One region of the Reella acinonychis genome, then DNA from elsewhere that is predicted to be linked to it. Evidence: riboswitches for the same ligand, from Rfam matches in the RefSeq annotation. Region 1 holds a riboswitch; each other region holds the start of a gene.
What was found. A riboswitch is a leader RNA that binds a small molecule or an ion and turns the genes downstream of it on or off. The one in region 1 is predicted to bind thiamine pyrophosphate.
Positions count from the first base shown of each region.

Region 2: another riboswitch for thiamine pyrophosphate. It lies ahead of thiC (phosphomethylpyrimidine synthase ThiC); the one in region 1 lies ahead of thiM (hydroxyethylthiazole kinase).
Region 3: another riboswitch for thiamine pyrophosphate. It lies ahead of thiB (thiamine ABC transporter substrate binding subunit); the one in region 1 lies ahead of thiM (hydroxyethylthiazole kinase).
Region 4: another riboswitch for thiamine pyrophosphate. It lies ahead of ACUXZ4_RS05235 (ABC transporter substrate-binding protein); the one in region 1 lies ahead of thiM (hydroxyethylthiazole kinase).

Region 1 covers NZ_CM128256.1:833,716-838,192, reverse strand. Annotated here, with positions in the region: gene pmbA (metalloprotease PmbA) at 1-643, opposite strand, end outside; gene yjgA (ribosome biogenesis factor YjgA) at 760-1,293, shown strand; gene ACUXZ4_RS04075 (patatin-like phospholipase family protein) at 1,323-2,165, opposite strand; TPP riboswitch at 2,287-2,383, shown strand; gene thiM (hydroxyethylthiazole kinase) at 2,433-3,230, shown strand; gene thiD (bifunctional hydroxymethylpyrimidine kinase/phosphomethylpyrimidine kinase) at 3,223-4,029, shown strand; gene thiE (thiamine phosphate synthase) at 4,022-4,477, shown strand, end outside.
Region 2 covers NZ_CM128256.1:1,770,189-1,774,665, reverse strand. Annotated here, with positions in the region: gene thiC (phosphomethylpyrimidine synthase ThiC) at 1-810, opposite strand, end outside; TPP riboswitch at 930-1,025, opposite strand; gene metE (5-methyltetrahydropteroyltriglutamate--homocysteine S-methyltransferase) at 1,125-3,398, opposite strand; gene nagA (N-acetylglucosamine-6-phosphate deacetylase) at 3,580-4,477, opposite strand, start outside.
Region 3 covers NZ_CM128256.1:1,254,523-1,258,999, reverse strand. Annotated here, with positions in the region: gene thiP (thiamine/thiamine pyrophosphate ABC transporter permease ThiP) at 1-1,188, opposite strand, end outside; gene thiB (thiamine ABC transporter substrate binding subunit) at 1,164-2,165, opposite strand; TPP riboswitch at 2,220-2,316, opposite strand; gene rarD (EamA family transporter RarD) at 2,357-3,238, opposite strand; gene uvrD (DNA helicase II) at 3,243-4,477, opposite strand, start outside.
Region 4 covers NZ_CM128256.1:1,032,338-1,036,814, reverse strand. Annotated here, with positions in the region: gene fbpC (ferric ABC transporter ATP-binding protein) at 1-287, shown strand, start outside; gene ACUXZ4_RS05235 (ABC transporter substrate-binding protein) at 331-1,377, opposite strand; TPP riboswitch at 1,463-1,558, opposite strand; gene ycaO (30S ribosomal protein S12 methylthiotransferase accessory factor YcaO) at 1,661-3,421, shown strand; gene ACUXZ4_RS05225 (glycosyltransferase family 8 protein) at 3,501-4,358, shown strand; gene ACUXZ4_RS05220 (outer membrane lipoprotein) at 4,414-4,477, opposite strand, start outside.

The DNA.
Region 1 (4,477 bases):
GGTTAAAATTGCGTGAAATACTGTATTCATAATCACTTTCTAACTGTTCATCTTCACCAGCAAGAATAGAACAAGAAATAGAATAACGGCTTGATAAATAGCTTTGTAACATGCCATAGCTGTTGCCATATACGCGGATGCCAGAATGAGAATTAAACGCTGCACCATTGCTATTCACGATACGTTCATCAAATTCCAATGCTGCCGTTTCTGCTTGTAATGCTAATTCAGTCGCACGATCAACATCCACTTCTGTCGGATGATACAAATCTAAATCAGGCGCTCCAAATGCCATTAATTCTTCAGGTGCCAGTCCAGCACAATCATCAGGCGAAGTATAACGTGCTATGGCTAATGCAGCTTCTACTGTATTTTTTATGGCTTCAGGGCTTAAATCTGAAGTAGAGGCATTACCTTTCTGTTGACCTAAATAAACCGAAATACCCAAAGCGCCATCATTGTTAAATTCTACATTTTCAATTTCTTGTAAACGAGTAGAAACCGATAAACCATTGACTTTGGTCACTGCGACTTCTGCTGTTGCCCCTGCTTGCTGAGCAATTTCAACGGCATAACTCACCGCATGACGTAATTCTTGTTCTTGTTGTTTTAAAAGTGCGGTGGAATTCTGTTCAGTTTTCATTATTTACCTTTTTATTCAATCTCATCCAATGTCCTAAGTTTGTGGCATTTTAGCTTATTTGCTACAATGTCGCAAAATTAAGAAACATAGCGCCAAGCAATCAAACAGGATAAAAAATGAAAAAGCGTGGAAAAAAAGTCGACTTAGATTGGACTGATGATCAAGAAGAAATTATTTGGGTAAGTAAAAGTGAAATTAAACGTGATGCGGAAGATTTAAAAAAGTTAGGGGCAAAAATCGTTGAACTGACACAAACGAATTTAGAAAAAATTCCCTTAGATGAAACCCTATTAGATGCCATTAATTTAGCTCGTCGTTCTGAACGTGAAGCAAAACGTCGCCAACTACAATTTATTGGTAAATTGTTGCGTTCTATGGATGTGGAGCCAATCAAAGAAGCGTTAGAAAAAATTGAAAATAAACATAATCAACAACAAGCCATGTTGCATAAATTGGAATTATTGCGAGAGGAATTGATCGAGTACAATAACGAGGATTTAGCGGCTTTTTTTGAGCAATATCCACAAGCAGATCGCCAGCATTTGCGCAATTTGATTCGTTCAGCTAAAAAAGAAAAAGAGCAAAATAAACCAGCAAAAGCCTATCGTGAGATTTTCCAATATTTAAAAGAATTAATCTTAACTGACTAAATAAAATCCCCGCTATTGCGGGGATTTTTTTAATTGGTTAAATAAGCTTTCAACCCAGCCAATTCATTTTTTGCATCTGCCATACCCAAATCATACATTTTTTGAATCATTTTCGGATCTTTTTCCAATCTACTAATATTAATAGTTTGTGAAGGACGAATTACATAAATTTGTTTTTTATTATTGAGATCAATAATTTGTTCTACGGTCTGGTTGTATTCTAAGTAACGATTTTGCCAGCGTTCGATTAGTTTAGGGTATTTTTTATACATTAATTTAAACAACCACATTGAACTTGGTGTTTTGCGATAATCCAAAGGACGAGTTAACACGACAATCACTTTGTCATAGCCTAATTCAAAGCACTTTTGAATGGGAATACTGTCTGAAATACCTCCATCTAAATATTTTTTACCATTGATTTCTACTATTTTCGATACAAAAGGCATCGCCGAAGTCGCTCGGAAATACTCCATTTCCTTGAACACATCTTGAATTTTCACATATTCTGCTTCCCCCGTTTCAACATTCGTCAAAGTAAGCCAAAAATCAGTGTGGGATTGTAAAAAAGCGTCTTGATCAAAAGGGTCTAATTCAAAAGGTAATTGGTAAAAAGCGAAATCGCGATTCACAATATTTCCTGTCGTCAACAAACTATGCAACCCCATATAGCGTTTATCATTCAAATATTGTAGGTTGTAACGCAACACTCGCCCTTGCTGCTTTGAAGGATAATTAATACCAAATAATGCCCCCGCAGACACACCCACTATTCCATCAATATGCACTTGCTGTTGCATAAATACATCAAGCACGCCCGCAGTGAAAATGCCACGCATAGCGCCACCTTCAAGTACTAAACCTACCTTCATGCTGTTCCTCTTTTATTCTTAATAATCAAAAACATCTTCATTTTACACCGCACTTTTGTGTGATCAATATCACAGTTATTACTTTTTATCTTTGTTTTTTTGTTTTAATAAATTAGACTACCAAGGTTAGTCGGGGTGCTATCTACTAAATGGCTGAGATTATACCCGTAAAACCTGATACAGCTAATACTGGCGTAGGGAACTAATTTTTCTTTTTTACCGCTCCATTATTGCGTATCTTTCTTGTCGTTTTAATTAGGAAATTATATGCAGTTCAATTACTTAAATCTTGTTCGCGAACAAAACCCACTTATTCATTGTATCACCAATATTGTTGTCACCAATTTTTCTGCTAACGGTTTACTCGCTTTAGGCGCTTCGCCTTTTATGTCAACCATGCCCGAAGAAGTAGAAGAAATTCAAAATTTTGCAGGAGCATTATTGATTAATATCGGTACGATTAATAAGCTTGATGTTGAAGCAATGATACTCGCGGGTCAAGTAGCAAATAGAACTGGCGTTCCAGTGGTGTTAGATCCTGTTGGAGCAGGAGCAACTACTTATCGTCGTCAAGTCGTACAACAGATTTTAGATAAAGTTAAAGTATCCGCCATTCGAGGCAATGTCAGCGAAGTGGCATTTTTAGCGGGCGTAGAATGGGAAAGCAAAGGCGTTGACGCGGGTCAAGGCGAAGGAAATATTGCAGAAATTGCGCTAGCTGCTGCGCAAAAATATCAATGCATTGTTGCGGTTAGCGGCGAAATTGATTATATCAGCGATGGAAAACAAGTCGCGAAAATTGCCAATGGTACCGATTTATTTCCAAAAGTCACTGGTTCAGGATGTTTGTTAGGCGCTGTTGTTGGTGCTTTCTTAGCTGTAGCAGAAAAAGACGATTATTTTTCAGCTTGTGTTGAGGCTTGCACAACTTATGCTGTCGCTGGCGAATTAGCCGCTGCAGGTTTAACGACCGAAGTAGGTAGTTTCGCAGTAGAGTTTTTAAACAAATTGTCTTGTATCACAACAGAAGACATCACCAAGATTTCAAAGGTAAATTATGAATAATATTCCTCAAGCACTGACAATTGCAGGTTCGGATAGCGGCGGAGGCGCTGGTATTCAAGCGGATTTAAAAACCTTCCAAATGCGCAATGTGTTTGGTACAAGTGCAATTACGGCCATTACCATACAAAATACCATGGGCGTTTTTGGAATTGCGCCCATTCCCCTTGATGCAATTGCCGCACAAATTCGTGTAGTTGCCGAAGATTTCAATATCAATGCGGTAAAAATCGGTATGTTAGGCAATGCTGAAATTATTGAAACAGTGGCACAAAGTTTGGATACTCACAACTTTCCAGTAGTTGTGCTCGATCCTGTTATGGTAGCGAAAGGCTCAGAGCCTTTATTAGAAAAACAAGCGATTCAAGCGCTAAAACAATATATGCTACCCAAAGCACATGTGCTGACACCAAATTTACCTGAAGCTGAAGCATTAACAGGTATTAAAATTCATGATCACAAAAGCGCAGAAAAAGCCGCTCGTTTATTACAAGAGTTTGGCGTGGAAACCGTTGTGATTAAAGGTGGACACAGTGTAGATTCTCAAAGTGCGGTCTGTTTAGATTATGTTTTCACCCCAAACAAACAATTCTGCTTAGAAGCAAAACGCTTCCCAACGAAACACACTCATGGTACAGGCTGCACTTTCTCTGCTTGCATTGCCGCGGAATTAGCTAAAAGTAATAGCATAGAACAAGCTATTCGAACAGCCAAAGCATTTATAACTGCGGCAATTAGCAACCCGTTAAATATCGGACATGGTCATGGACCAACAAACCATTGGGCTTATAAAGATGAATAATATCAAACAAATGCTATCGGTGTATTTTATTGCAGGAACACAAGATTGTCGCCATTTAGCTGGCGATCCTTGCCAGAATCTATTGCACGTATTAAAACAAGCATTGGAAGCAGGAATCACTTGCTTTCAATTCAGGGATAAAGGCGAAGATTCACTGATCTCACAGCCCGAACAGCAAAAAATATTGGCAAAACAATGCTTGGAGTTATGCCGCCAATATAAAGTGCCCTTTATTGTTAATGATGATGTGGAATTGGCAATGGAAATCGGTGCGGATGGCATTCATGTGGGTCAACAAGATATGGCAGTCAGCGAGCTATTAAAACGCACCAATGGCAAATTTATTGTTGGCTTATCCACCAATAACCTTGAACAAATTCAAGACGCACAACAACTAGAGGACATTGATTATATTGGGGTAGGCCCTATTTTTGCGACAGCATCAAAA
Region 2 (4,477 bases), 940 kb from region 1:
GGACAAGTCCATCACTGTATCCGCACCCCAACGGGTTGCCCACACCAGTTTTTCCACTTCTTCTTCAATAGATGAGGTCACTGCAGAGTTACCAATATTGGCATTGACTTTCACTAAGAAATTACGCCCAATGATCATCGGTTCTAATTCAGGGTGATTGATATTACAAGGAATAATCGCACGCCCTGCCGCCACTTCTTGTCGCACAAATTCAGGGGTGATTTTATCAGGAATATTTGCACCAAACGCCTGCCCCAAATGTTGTTGCAAAAGCACCGCACTTTTCACTCGCTCACGCCCCATATTTTCACGCAGAGCGATAAATTCCATTTCAGGGGTGATAATGCCTTGTTTGGCATAATGCATTTGCGTCACACATTTGCCCGATTTGGCACGTCGCACTTGATGTTTCAGTTGAAAACGCAGTTCGTCCAAAGTGCGGTCATTTTGGCGTAAATTCGCATAATCGGAACTCAACGCCGACAATTGCTCCGTGTCATCACGTTCAATGATCCAATTTTCACGACAAGCAGGAATGCCTTTGGTGACATCAATCTCTTTTTGCTCATCACCATAGACGCCAGCGGTATCATAAATAGGAATGGATTCGTTCGGCTCATATTGCGGATTATTTTTATCGCCGCCCACCAAAGTTGGACTTAAATGAATTTCTCGCATCGGCACTTGAATATCTGCCCGAGAACCTTGCAAATAAAAGCGAGAAGAATTGGGGTGTTGATGCCCTTTTAAATTATGAATAAAGGCTTGTGCCGCTTCACGTTTTTCACGGCGAGTAGTAACTTTTGACATAAGCAAATACCTTTTTTAATGGAAGAAAGTAAATTGCTTGTTGAAGTGAGGGGTAAATCATCGTATAACGTCTGTTTTGCAAAAATGCAGGCGACATACACAAAAGTGCGGTTTAATTTTGATGAGTTTTACTTGTTTCCCTACGCGGGTGTTAGCCCAACAGGTTCGACGGATCCCAATATGGTCTCAGCTCGAAAGCACTCCGACAAGATTGAAAAAGTATAAATTAAAATAGCTTAAAAAGCGATCAAAAAATCCTCGTGATAATAACACGAGGATTTTGATGATGTGCTTGACTAGCGAGTTAGCTTAAATTACGCCAATTCTGCACGTAATTTTTTGGTCACTGCCACCATTACTTCTAATTGAGCAATGGTTTCTGTCCAGCCACGGGTTTTTAAACCACAGTCTGGGTTGACCCATAAACGCTCTTTTGGCACCACTTTCAACGCTTTGCGGAGTAAGTGTTCAATTTCTTCCGCTTTTGGCACGCGTGGACTGTGAATGTCGTACACGCCTGGGCCGATGTCGTTCGGGTATTTGAAATCGCCGAATGCGGTTAATAATTCCATATCTGAACGTGACGTTTCAATCGTGATTACGTCGGCATCTAAACCGGCAATGGCTGGTAAGATGTCGTTAAATTCAGAGTAACACATATGGGTGTGGATTTGCGTGTCATCTTGTACTCCCATATAGCTTAAGCGGAACGCTTCGCCTGCCCATTGTAAGTACGCATCCCAGTCGGCGCGTTTGAGCGGTAAACCTTCACGGATTGCTGGCTCGTCGATTTGGATCACTTTGATGCCTGCTTTTTCTAAGTCTAATACTTCGTCAGATAACGCCACACCGATTTGTTTACATACGGTTGAACGTGGAATATCGTTACGCACGAATGACCATTGTAAAATGGTGACAGGACCCGTTAGCATCCCTTTCATCACTTTTTTGGTTAAGCTTTGTGCATATTGTGACCAACGCACAGTCATTGGCTCTGGACGAACCACATCACCGTAAATTACTGGTGGTTTTACGCAGCGTGAACCGTAGCTTTGTACCCAACCGAATTTGGTAAACGCAAAACCGTCTAATAATTCACCGAAGTATTCCACCATATCGTTACGCTCTGCTTCACCGTGAACAAGCACATCAAGGTCAAGTTCTTCTTGGCGACGCACCACATATTCGATCTCTTTCTTCATTGCTGCTTCATAATCAGCAAGGCTTAAATCGCCTTTTTTGAAGCTCGCACGAGCGTGGCGGATTTCCGTGGTTTGTGGGAATGAACCGATGTTGGTAGTCGGTAGAAGCGGTAAGTTCAACCACGCATTTTGCTTCTCGATACGCTCTGCAAATGGTGACTTGCGTTGGTCAGCATTCGCTGGCAAGTTTGCTAAACGCTCTGCCACTTCAGGGCGGTGAATTTCTTTAGAATTTGCACGCGCGTCCGCAGCCGCTTGGCTTGCATCTAATTCTGCTTTAATGGCATCACGACCTTTTTCAAGCGCAGTTTTTAATACGTTTAACTCTTGTACTTTTTGTAATGTGAAGGCTAACCAGCTGTAAAGTGCAGGGTTTTTCTCTTGTAATTGAGTTTCAACGCTTAAATCAAATGGCGTGTGAAGTAATGAACAGCTTGGTGCAATCCATAAGCGTTCGCCTAATTTTGCCTTTAACGGCTCAACCACATCTAATACTTTGTTTAGGTTCGCACGCCAAATGTTACGACCTTCGATCACACCCGCTGAAAGTACTTTGCTGTAATCTTCAAAGGCAGCAAGTTGCTCTGGGGAACGGATTAAATCTAAGTGTAAACCGTCTACGGGTAAGTCTTTTAACAGCGCAGCGTGTTCTGCCACTGAACCAAAGTAAGTCGCTAATAATAATTTTGCTTTCACTTGGTCTGCAAAGGTTGCGTAAACTGCTTTGTAGGCTTCTACCCATTCTTTTGGTAAGTCTAAGGCAAGGGCTGGCTCGTCGATTTGGATCCATTCAGCACCTTCAGCCACTAAGGCATTTAAGATTTCTACATAAACTGGCACTAATTTGTTTAATAAGTCAAAACGGTTGAAGGCTTCGCCTTTTTCTTTCCCTAACCAAAGGAATGTTAATGGACCGACGATGACTGGTTTGAATTTGTGGCCTGCCGCTTTTGCTTCACGAATTTGTTGTACATAGTGAGCTGGGTTGGCTTTGAATTCGGTTGTTTTTTGGAATTCTGGTACAAGGTAGTGATAGTTAGTGTCGAACCATTTGGTCATTTCGATCGCAAATTGCTCTTTGTTACCACGAGCTAATTGGAAGTATTGATCAAGGGTTAAATTTTGGCTATCGAACCCAAAACGAGCTGGGATCGCACCTGTTGCCACTTGTAAATCTAAAATGTGATCGTAGAACGTGAAATCGCCCACTGCCACGAAATCAGCATTTGCATCCGCTTGGTGTTTCCAGTTTTTCTCACGCAACGCTTTGGCTAAATCTAATAAATCTTGCTCACTTAATTCTTTACGCCAGTAACGTTCTTGGGCAAATTTTAATTCACGCTTTGCACCGACACGTGGAAAACCTAAAACGTGGAATGTTGTCATAGTAATATCTCCTATCTTTTGATTAATGATTTAGACGTCTAAACATCTGTTTGATAGGATAATGCGCTAAAATTACTATTTAATCAAATTCATATTTTTCATTTTATTTATGAATAATTTTAATGATGTAGTTTAAAAAAGTGCGGTGAAAATTTATGATTTTTTCACCGCGCTTGTGATGTTAGAAAGTGTGCCAATCGCCGTTTACTGCGGTACCAATAACTTTAAATTGGTTAGTAAATGCCGTTAAGTTAGCAATTTTTCCTACTTCAATGGATCCTAAATGATCATCTACTTTGATGGCTTTAGCAGGGTAGTAGTTGCACATTCTTAAGGTTTCATCAAGCGGAATGCCTACGTGCTGAACAACATTGCGAATTGACTCGATCATTGTGATTGCTGAACCACCGAGCGTGCCATTTTCATCGACGCATTTACCATCACGCACATAAACGGTTTTGCCAACGAAAATAAATTTGTCAATGTTTGCGCCAGCTGGTGCAACAGCATCAGTAACTAAGCACAGTTTTTCGCCTTTTGCTAATTTATCAATACGAATATTGCCGAAAGTTACATGCAAACCATCTGCAATAATGCCTGCATAAACTTCTTCAGAATCCAAAACTGCGCCTACAACGCCCATATCGCGTCCAGAGCTAATTGGAGACATTGCATTATGCAAATGAGTTGCAAAGGTCGCACCTTTCGCGATGGCTTCTTTGGCGACGTCATAGCTTGCATTGGAATGGCCAATGGAAACGATAATACCTTTTTCTACAAATTCAGGAATATATTGTGCCGTTGGATTTTCGGCTGCCATAGTGATTTTAGTAATCACATCAGCGTTATCAAGCAAAAAGGTTTTCATTTCTTGGCTGATTTCACGAATATATTCTTCTCGGTGAACGCCTTTTTTTGCCAAACTTAAATAAGGTCCTTCTAAATGCAGCCCCAATGCTTGATTTTTATGGGTTGCTAAATAATCTCGCATTGTTTTGACCGCACTTTTTATATCTTCATCTGGTGACGTAATTAAAGTTGGCAAGTAGCTAGTTGTCCCTGATTTTAAGTTGGTTTTT
Region 3 (4,477 bases), 420 kb from region 1:
GAGCAATAACATTGGAATCGCTAAAATTGCCAAACTAAAATGGATCATTCCATCAGAAAATCGTTGAAATCCTAACCAATATAATCGTCTTGACGCTAGCAATAATGATATTGCCATAACAACAGATGCCAGCGCGGATAAAGGAGCGATACTCATTGAATAAGTGACTGCTTTCCATAACGCGACTTGTTTCCATGCAGTCAAAATCGCCTCAGATGAAACCGCACTAATCACAATATTCATTAAGGGTAAAAGTAAAAATAAGCTCGTGATGAATATCAATGTAATCTGCCAGTATTGTACCCATTTTGATTGGTGCGCAACCCAATAGCTACGTTGGCTTAGTTGTGTTTCTGCTGTTGGGCTAAACCAACTGCTTAATAAAAATAATAGGATACAAAAAACAAATTGTAATAATGCAAATTGCACCGCTTTGGGTAAATCAAAATCAAATATGATCGCTTGATAAATAGCGACTTCTAATGTGGTGTACTTAGGTCCACCGCCCAATACAAGTACAATAGCGAAACTGGTAAAACACAGCATAAAAATCATAATAAATACGGGCAATATTTGTTGTTTTAAATAGGGAAGTTCAATCCAACGAATAAATTGCCAACCGCGTAAATTGATCTGTGCTGCAAGCTGATGTTGTTGATAAGGAATTGATTGATATGCTTGCAAAAACAATCGGGTTGCTAAAGGAATATTAAAAAATAAATGCGCAATCAGAATCCCTGTCAAACCATAGATAGAAGGCGTCCAACTAAAAGCGAATTGTTTACTTAATCCGCCTAACCAACCAGATGCACCATAAACACCAAGGATACCGAAAATAGCAACGAGTGAAGGTAATACAAAGGTCAATGAAAATAATCTGAGTAAGACACTTTTGCCCTTAAAACTTTGATAGAAAAAAGCGCGGGCAAATAGTAATCCAATAATCAGAGATAACAAAGCTGATAATGAGGCTTGAGTTAAGCTAAAAGAGATAACTTGATAAATATAAGGATCTTGCCATACACCTTGCAAAACGTTGTCGCCAACTTGCCAAACCGCGCGCAAGCTAGAAAAATAAACAGACAATAAAATAGATAAAACGATCAAGGCAGCAATATAATGCTGCCAAGATAAACGCGGTAAATTTTGTTTAACGGCAATCTTTATTGACTTAAAATCGATTGCCATGCCGATGTCCATTGCTTAATGTTTTGCTCTGTTACTTTTTCTGTATTCAGGCTTTTCACCTTAAACTGTTGTTGTTTTAATGCATCAAAATGTGGCTCTACTTCTGTTGCAATCACAGAAAGCATGACATTTTTCTGACTAATCTCTTTTTGTGCTGCTGGTGATAGGACAAATTGGATAAATTGATCCGCACATGGATTATCATGCCTTGCAATTTTCGCCATAGTATCCACTTGATACAAAGCTCCTTCACTAAAATCAGTGGCAACATATTGATCAGTTTTATCATTAAGCACATGGTAAATTGGCGAAGTATTGTGACTAAATACTAGATCTGATTCACCTTTGAGGAATACACCGTAAGTTTCGCTCCAACCTTTACCCACTGTTACCGTATGTTTCGCTAAGTTTTTCCAAGCTTGTTCAATTTTATCTGCGGGATAAACCACATTCATCCAAGCTAATAAACCACGCCCCATACTGCTAGTACGAGGATCTTGATAAATGATGCGCAAGTCCTGACGCTCAACTAATTCTTGCAAACTTTTTGGTGGATTTTTCAATTTGTTCTTATCATAAATAAAGGCAAATTGACCAAACTCATAAGGAACAAAAGTTTGATCTTGCCAATCAAATGGTAGTGAAAGTGCGGTTAAATCTACTGATGTTTTTGCAAATAATCCTGTTTTTTGTGCAGCTTCCATTTGGAAATTATCCAACCCTAACACAACGTCCGCTTTGGTTTTCTTTCCTTCTAAACGAAGACGATTTAATAAAGTATTTCGGCTATCGAACACTTGATAATTCACTGAACATTGTGGGAATTGTTTTTCAAACAATTGTTTCACTTCTCCACCCGGTCCCCATTCAGAACCAAAAAACTCTTCAGAATACACATTGACAGTGGTGCTATTAGCAAGTACAGAAGTGGAAAATAAAGAAAGTGCGGTGATAAAACCATATGTTTTGTTAGACATAAAAAATCCTCTAATCAAAAATTAAAGGAATTTAAGTGCGGTCAAATTTTGTTAAAGTTGACGTTTCTCAAATCCCTACGCTGATATTAATCGGTTCAGGTTCAACGGGTATTTTCTCAGCCAATGAATATTAGCACCCCGATGAGAACGGTTTAGTGTAAGTGTTTTTGCCCAAACTTAGCAATAAAAATCTATACCTTAATTCGTCTTTTAGGTAAATTCGCAATACCATCCCAAACTAAAAGCGCAACGGCAATAAGTAAACAGATCATTAAAAGGTAAGAATCGCTTTGTAAGCTTTCACCAATTAAGAAAGAAACACATAACATGAAAAAAGGTTCAAAATATCCTAATAATCCCAATAAATTAATAGGTAAACATTGGCTTGATAAAATATATAACCCCAGTGCTAAACCACCTACAGCACCAAGCAACGCAAGCCAGAGATAGATATGAGGATTTTGACTTTGAATCCAAACCATATCCGTTTGGGAAGCAAAATAAATTGAAGCGGGTACCAGTAACAACATTTCAAAAATAAAACTGGATAAATGCAGCACATTAAAATATTTTCTTACAGCAAAATAGACGGGATAGCCAATACAAACCAAGCCCGTTTCCCAAGAGAAAACGCCCGTCAAAATCACTTTACTTAGCACGCCGATAGCTGCAAATAAAACCGAATAAGTCTTTATTTTAGACATCCGTTCTTTATAGAAAAAACGCCCAATTAATACCATAATTAAAGGCATTAATAGATAACCAATTGAAACCTCAATGGCTCGATTATGTACAGGCGCCCATACAAATAACCACATTTGCACACCCATAGTGGCACTTGTAAAAAGCAGAACAATAAATAAGCGCGGTTGATTTTTTACTTGGATTAAAAATTGAAAAAAGGCTTTGTGCTGTTTCAAGCTGTAAAGTAGCACAGCTAGAAAAGGTAAGGTCACTAACGTTCGCCAGCCAAATAACATTTCGCCTTCCAGCGGTTGTAGCACCGTAGAAAGAAAATACACAATGCCGAACAATAAAGAGGCAATGATAGAAAACGAAATCCCTTTAATCATATATTTATAACCGTTCTAATTTTGCTAAATGCGCAATAAGCCACTTAATGCCTTGACCTTGGAAGGCGATTTGTAATCTAGTGTTGTTATCCGCACCTTCGACATTAATAATGGTGCCTTGGCCAAATTTCTCGTGGCGCACTTTTTGTCCTGCTTTCCAACCACTATTTTCGTCCACAAAAACTCGGCTAGAATTCACCGCACTTTGATTGTAGGCGCGGGTTACTGTACCACGTAAACGCACCGCTTGGATACATTCATCAGGCAATTCACTAATAAAACGCGAAGGGATATGGCGTTCTTCTTTACCATATAAACGGCGGCTTTCAGCATAACAAATAGTTAATTTTTGTTTTGCTCGTGTAATGCCCACATAAGCCAAACGACGTTCTTCTTCTAAGCGCCCTGGTTCCTCTAAGGATAAGAAACTCGGGAAAATGCCCTCTTCAACTCCTACCATAAAAACACGAGGAAACTCTAACCCTTTCGCTGAATGTAAGGTCATCATCTGAACACTTGCTTGATGCGGATTGGCTTGTTCTTCGCCCGCTTCCAATGACGCGTGCGTCAGAAATGCAGTTAAATCAGACATATCTTCCGCATCATCAGGTTTAATAAATTCTCTCGCTGCAGACACTAATTCAGCTAAGTTCTCAATACGTACTTCGCCTTTTTCGCCCTTTTCTTGCTCATACATTTGATATAAACCAGAATGTTTAATCACAAAATCGGTTTGCTCAAATAATGGCATATCCATACTATCTTGGGCTAATGAATTGATTAATTCCACAAAACGTAATAACGCGGTGGCTGCTCGCCCTGCTAACATATTCTCTTGCATCGCAATTTGCGTGGCTTGCCACAGAGTGACTTCTCGCTCTCTGGTCAGTTGACGTAAGGTATCTAAAGTGCGGTCACCAATTCCTCTGGTTGGTGTGTTAATCACACGTTCAAACGCAGCGTCATCATGTCGATTATTAACTAAACGTAAATAGGCCAAAGCGTCTTTAATTTCTTGGCGTTCGAAGAATCGCATTCCACCATAAATGCGATAGGGAATTTGCGCGCGAATTAATGCTTCTTCTAGCACACGAGATTGGCTATTGCTACGATAAAGCACTGCACAATCATCTAATTTACCACCATCTTCTAACCAAATTTTAATTTGCGATGATACAAATAAGGCTTCGTCTAATTCATTAAATGCCGCGTAAATTCCCACAGGATCACCCTTATCGC
Region 4 (4,477 bases), 200 kb from region 1:
GTTACAGTTTCCCTCTTTCCAATTCATCACAATTCGGATTAGCCGATGGAGAATGTTTAGTGGGTATTCGTCCAGAAGCAATTAAACTGAAAAACACTGGCGAAGAAAGCCAACACTGCCACATTAAAAGTGCGGTATATATGGGAAATCACTGGGAAATTGTGGCAGAATGGGGCGGAAAAGATCTGCTTGTCAACAGCAATCCAGAAGAGTTTGATCCTAATGCACAACAGGCTTATCTGCACCTGGCAGAACATGGCGTGTTTTTACTGAAAAAAGAAGCCTAAAGATAAAAGTGCGGTGAATTACACCGCACTTTTTCTTTGTTTTTTACTTCGCCATTTTGGTTTCTTGTAGCCAATGCTCAGTTAAGCGTTTCGCTTCTTTATCAGAACCAAAACGAATAAAATCAATATCGATTAATTTCAATTCTGTCGGATTACTGGATTTTGGTGAGATTTCCGCATGAATATTGGTTGGAAGCTGATAAGAATCTGCATTTCGCCACATCATTTCTTGTGCTTCTTTATCTAACGCAAAATCAACAAATAACTTCGCATTATCTAAATTACGCGCACCTTTAAGAATACTAATTGCGCCTAAGGTATAGCCTGCACCTTCACAAGGTATAATGCCTTTTACTGGAGCGCCTTTATCTTTTTCGCGTATATAGCTGTGCATAAAGCTCACATCAACACCGACTTCACCCGTCGCCAATTTACTAGTAGCTAAACCACTTTTGCTATATTGCACCACGTTGTTATCCAATTTTTTAAAGAATTCAAAAGCTTTTTCTTCGCCCCAAAGTTGAACTAATGTGGTTAAAAATGAATAACCTGTGCCTGATACGCGCGGATCAGGATATTGAATTTGATCTTTAAAACGAGGATCCACTAAATCAGCAAAACATTTTGGCGGTTCAATCCCCAATTTTTCTAATTTTTCTGTATTGACCCCAATAGCAAGTTCCATTAAATAAATAATCGAACTATATTCACCTAGTTTTTCTGTTAAATGCTTAAATCTAGGCATAATTTCTTTTTGCTTAGGAGAACGATATTTCTCTAACAAGCCTTCACCAGCGGCTTGGAAATGAGGCTCTAAGGTGCCGCCATACCATAAATCCGCTTGTGGATTCTCTTTCTCCGCTTTAATTTTACCTAGAATGGTACCCGTACTATTACGCACGAACTGTGCATCTACGTTATATTTTTCTGCAAAACGTTGCACAATTTTTTCACAGGTCGCATTTTGCATGCTGCAATAGACGGTTAAGCGCCCTTCTGCTTGTGCTGGCTGTGAAAGCATAAATAATGATAAACCACAAAGTGCGGTCAATTTTAGACTTGTTTTGTGAATGGATGGAAAAGTTGTCATGAATTTACTCCTCGTTTAAGTGAAAAGAAAACACAGACTAACCACTAAACGAAAAGAAAGACATAATGATAGAAAAGATAACGATATTTATCTCTAATTAGTTCCCTACGTCAGCGTTAACTGTATCAGGTTCACGGGTATCATCTCAGCTGAACATTGTTCAGCACCCCGACTAAACGCCACAACTATAAAGCTTAATACACCATTTGTAAATAACTTATACGCATTCATCTGTAACATGATACAATTCGGCAAATTTTCGTATTCTCTGTAAGGTAACCCAATGACAGAACAAACCTTTATCTTAGGTAAAGATGCCGCGCTTGAAGAAAGTATCCATAAATTTCAACAAAAATTAACCGCACTTGGTTTTGATATTGAAGAAGCCTCCTGGTTAAATCCTGTTCCAAACGTATGGTCTGTCCATATTCGTGATAAAGATTGCCCGCAATGTTTTTCAAATGGTAAAGGGGCAAGTAAAAAAGCAGCATTAGCTTCCGCATTAGGCGAATATTTTGAACGTCTTTCTACTAACTATTTTTTCGCTGACTATTATTTAGGTAAAGATATTGCTGAAAGTGATTTTGTTCACTACCCTTCAGAAAAATGGTTCCCTATCGAAGATGAAGATATGTTACCAGAAGGAATTTTAGACGATTATTTACTCGGCTATTTTGATCCCGAAGGTGAATTGACACCTGATTTATTAATTGATTTACAATCTGGCAACTATGATCGAGGGATCGTTGCCTTGCCTTATATTCGCCAATCCGATCAGAAACCCGTTTACATTCCACAAAGCATTATTGCTAACCTATATGTATCGAACGGCATGTCGGCAGGCAATACCAAATATGAAGCTCGCGTTCAAGGATTATCTGAAGTATTTGAACGCTATGTAAAAAATAAAATTATTGCCGAGGCAATCAGCTTACCTGAAATTCCTGCGGATGTTATTGCACAATATCCGAGTATTCAAGCATCCATTCAAACATTAGAACAGGAAGGTTTCCCAATTTACTGCTACGATGCCTCTTTAGGCGGTAAATACCCAGTTATCGCAGTGATTTTATTTAATCCAAATAATGGCACTTGTTTTGCTTCCTTCGGTGCGCATCCAAATTTCCAAGTTGCATTTGAACGTACAGTAACGGAATTATTACAGGGTCGTAGTCTCAAAGATTTAGATGTCTTTGCTCCCCCTTCTTTCAACAACGATGATGTGGCAGAACATGCGAATTTAGAAACGCACTTTATTGATTCAAGCGGCTTAATTTCTTGGGATCTCTTTAAACAAACTTCAGATTATCCATTTGTTCATTGGAATTTTTCTGGAACAACGGAACAAGAATACAATAATTTAATGGCCATATTTAATGCGGACAACAAACAAGTTTATATTATGGATTACAACCACTTAGGCGTGTACGCTTGCCGAATTATCGTGCCTTCCATGTCAGATATTTATCCAGTTGATGATTTAATTTATGCCAACAATAACGCAGGGATGGATTGGCGAGAAATCTTGCTCGATTTACCGCACTTTCATCATGATCAAGACACTTACCAAGAGCTATTGGATGAATTAGATGAACAAGGAATTGATGATGCAACCCGAGTTCGTGAGTTTATTGGTATTGTGGCGCCCCCTAAATCAGGTTGGTCAACCTTACGTATTGGCGAACTTAAATCAATGCTTTATTTAGCCTTAGGCGAATTAGAGTTAGCATTGGAATGGGCAAATTGGACATATAATATGAATAATTCCGTATTTACGCCAGAACGTGCTAATTATTATCGTTGTTTAATTAATACAATCGAACTTTTCCTTGATGAAGAACGCCAACCTGAACAGTATTACCATGCATTTGGAAAAATGTACGGAGAAACAGCTAGAAATTCGGCTTGGGCTGCTGTATCAGAACAAGGAAATCCATTCTACGATTTATTAGCTGATGACGAGCACTTACAACAGCTACGAGCACACCAAAAACTCTTAAATGCGTATGCAAAATTACAAAAAGCAAAGCGTGAAAATGGGTGATAAATTTATTTCAAAACTAAAAAATATGCAGTATCCTAATTTTTAGAAAAAATTATCATATTAATATAAGAGTAAAACTATGCAAGCATATGAAGCCACAGACAAACAAATAGTAATCGCTTTAGCTGCTGATTTAAACTATTCTGAGCAAGTTATTACATTAATTAAATCCGTTTGCTACCATCATCAAAATGTGAAATTCTATTTGTTAAATAAAGAATTTCCTGATGAGTGGTTTCAAGTCCTGAATAAATCGTTAAATAAAATAGAATGTCAAATTATAGATGTAAAAGTCATTACAGATATATTTGATGGATTTACCGTTCTAAATAGAATTACATCTCCAACTTGTTACCGATATTTCATCTCAGATCTTCCAGAAGATAGAATTCTTTATTTAGATTGCGATATTGTTATTGACGATAATATCGACGAATTTTATAGCATGGATTTCAAAGATAATTTAGTAATGGCTACTGAGGACCCTTACACAAATTCAAGTAAAGTTTCACATTCTTATGAAGACTTCCCTGATATGAAACCCTATTTTGGAGCAGGTGTTTTATTAGTTAACAATAAGTTATGGAAAGAACAAAATATTACAGCTACACTTTGCGAATATACATTAAAGTACCCAAACTTAATTTACCTCGATCAGGATGTGCTAAATATCGTATGTAAAAATAAATGGGGAAGTATAAACAAAATTTATAATTACCAACTACATGCAAAAGTTGTTCTTAGAGCTGCCAATATGTTAGAGGAACTGGCTGAATTTGATAAATTAGCTACTCCACCTAAAATCATACATTTTACGGGTCCTTATAAACCCTGGTTAAATATAAAAGATGAAGTAACGCCCGAATTTAGAACAAAATATTGGTTCTATAATGGACTAGAATGGTCTGATATAATTCAGAAACATATATCATGTTAGATAAAAAAGACCTTTGAAACAATCAAAGGTCTTTTTAATTGAGATATTGATTAGCTTATAAAGCTGAAACATTTAATGTTGAGCCACCAACGATACGAACTCGCGTACCTGGTTTTGCC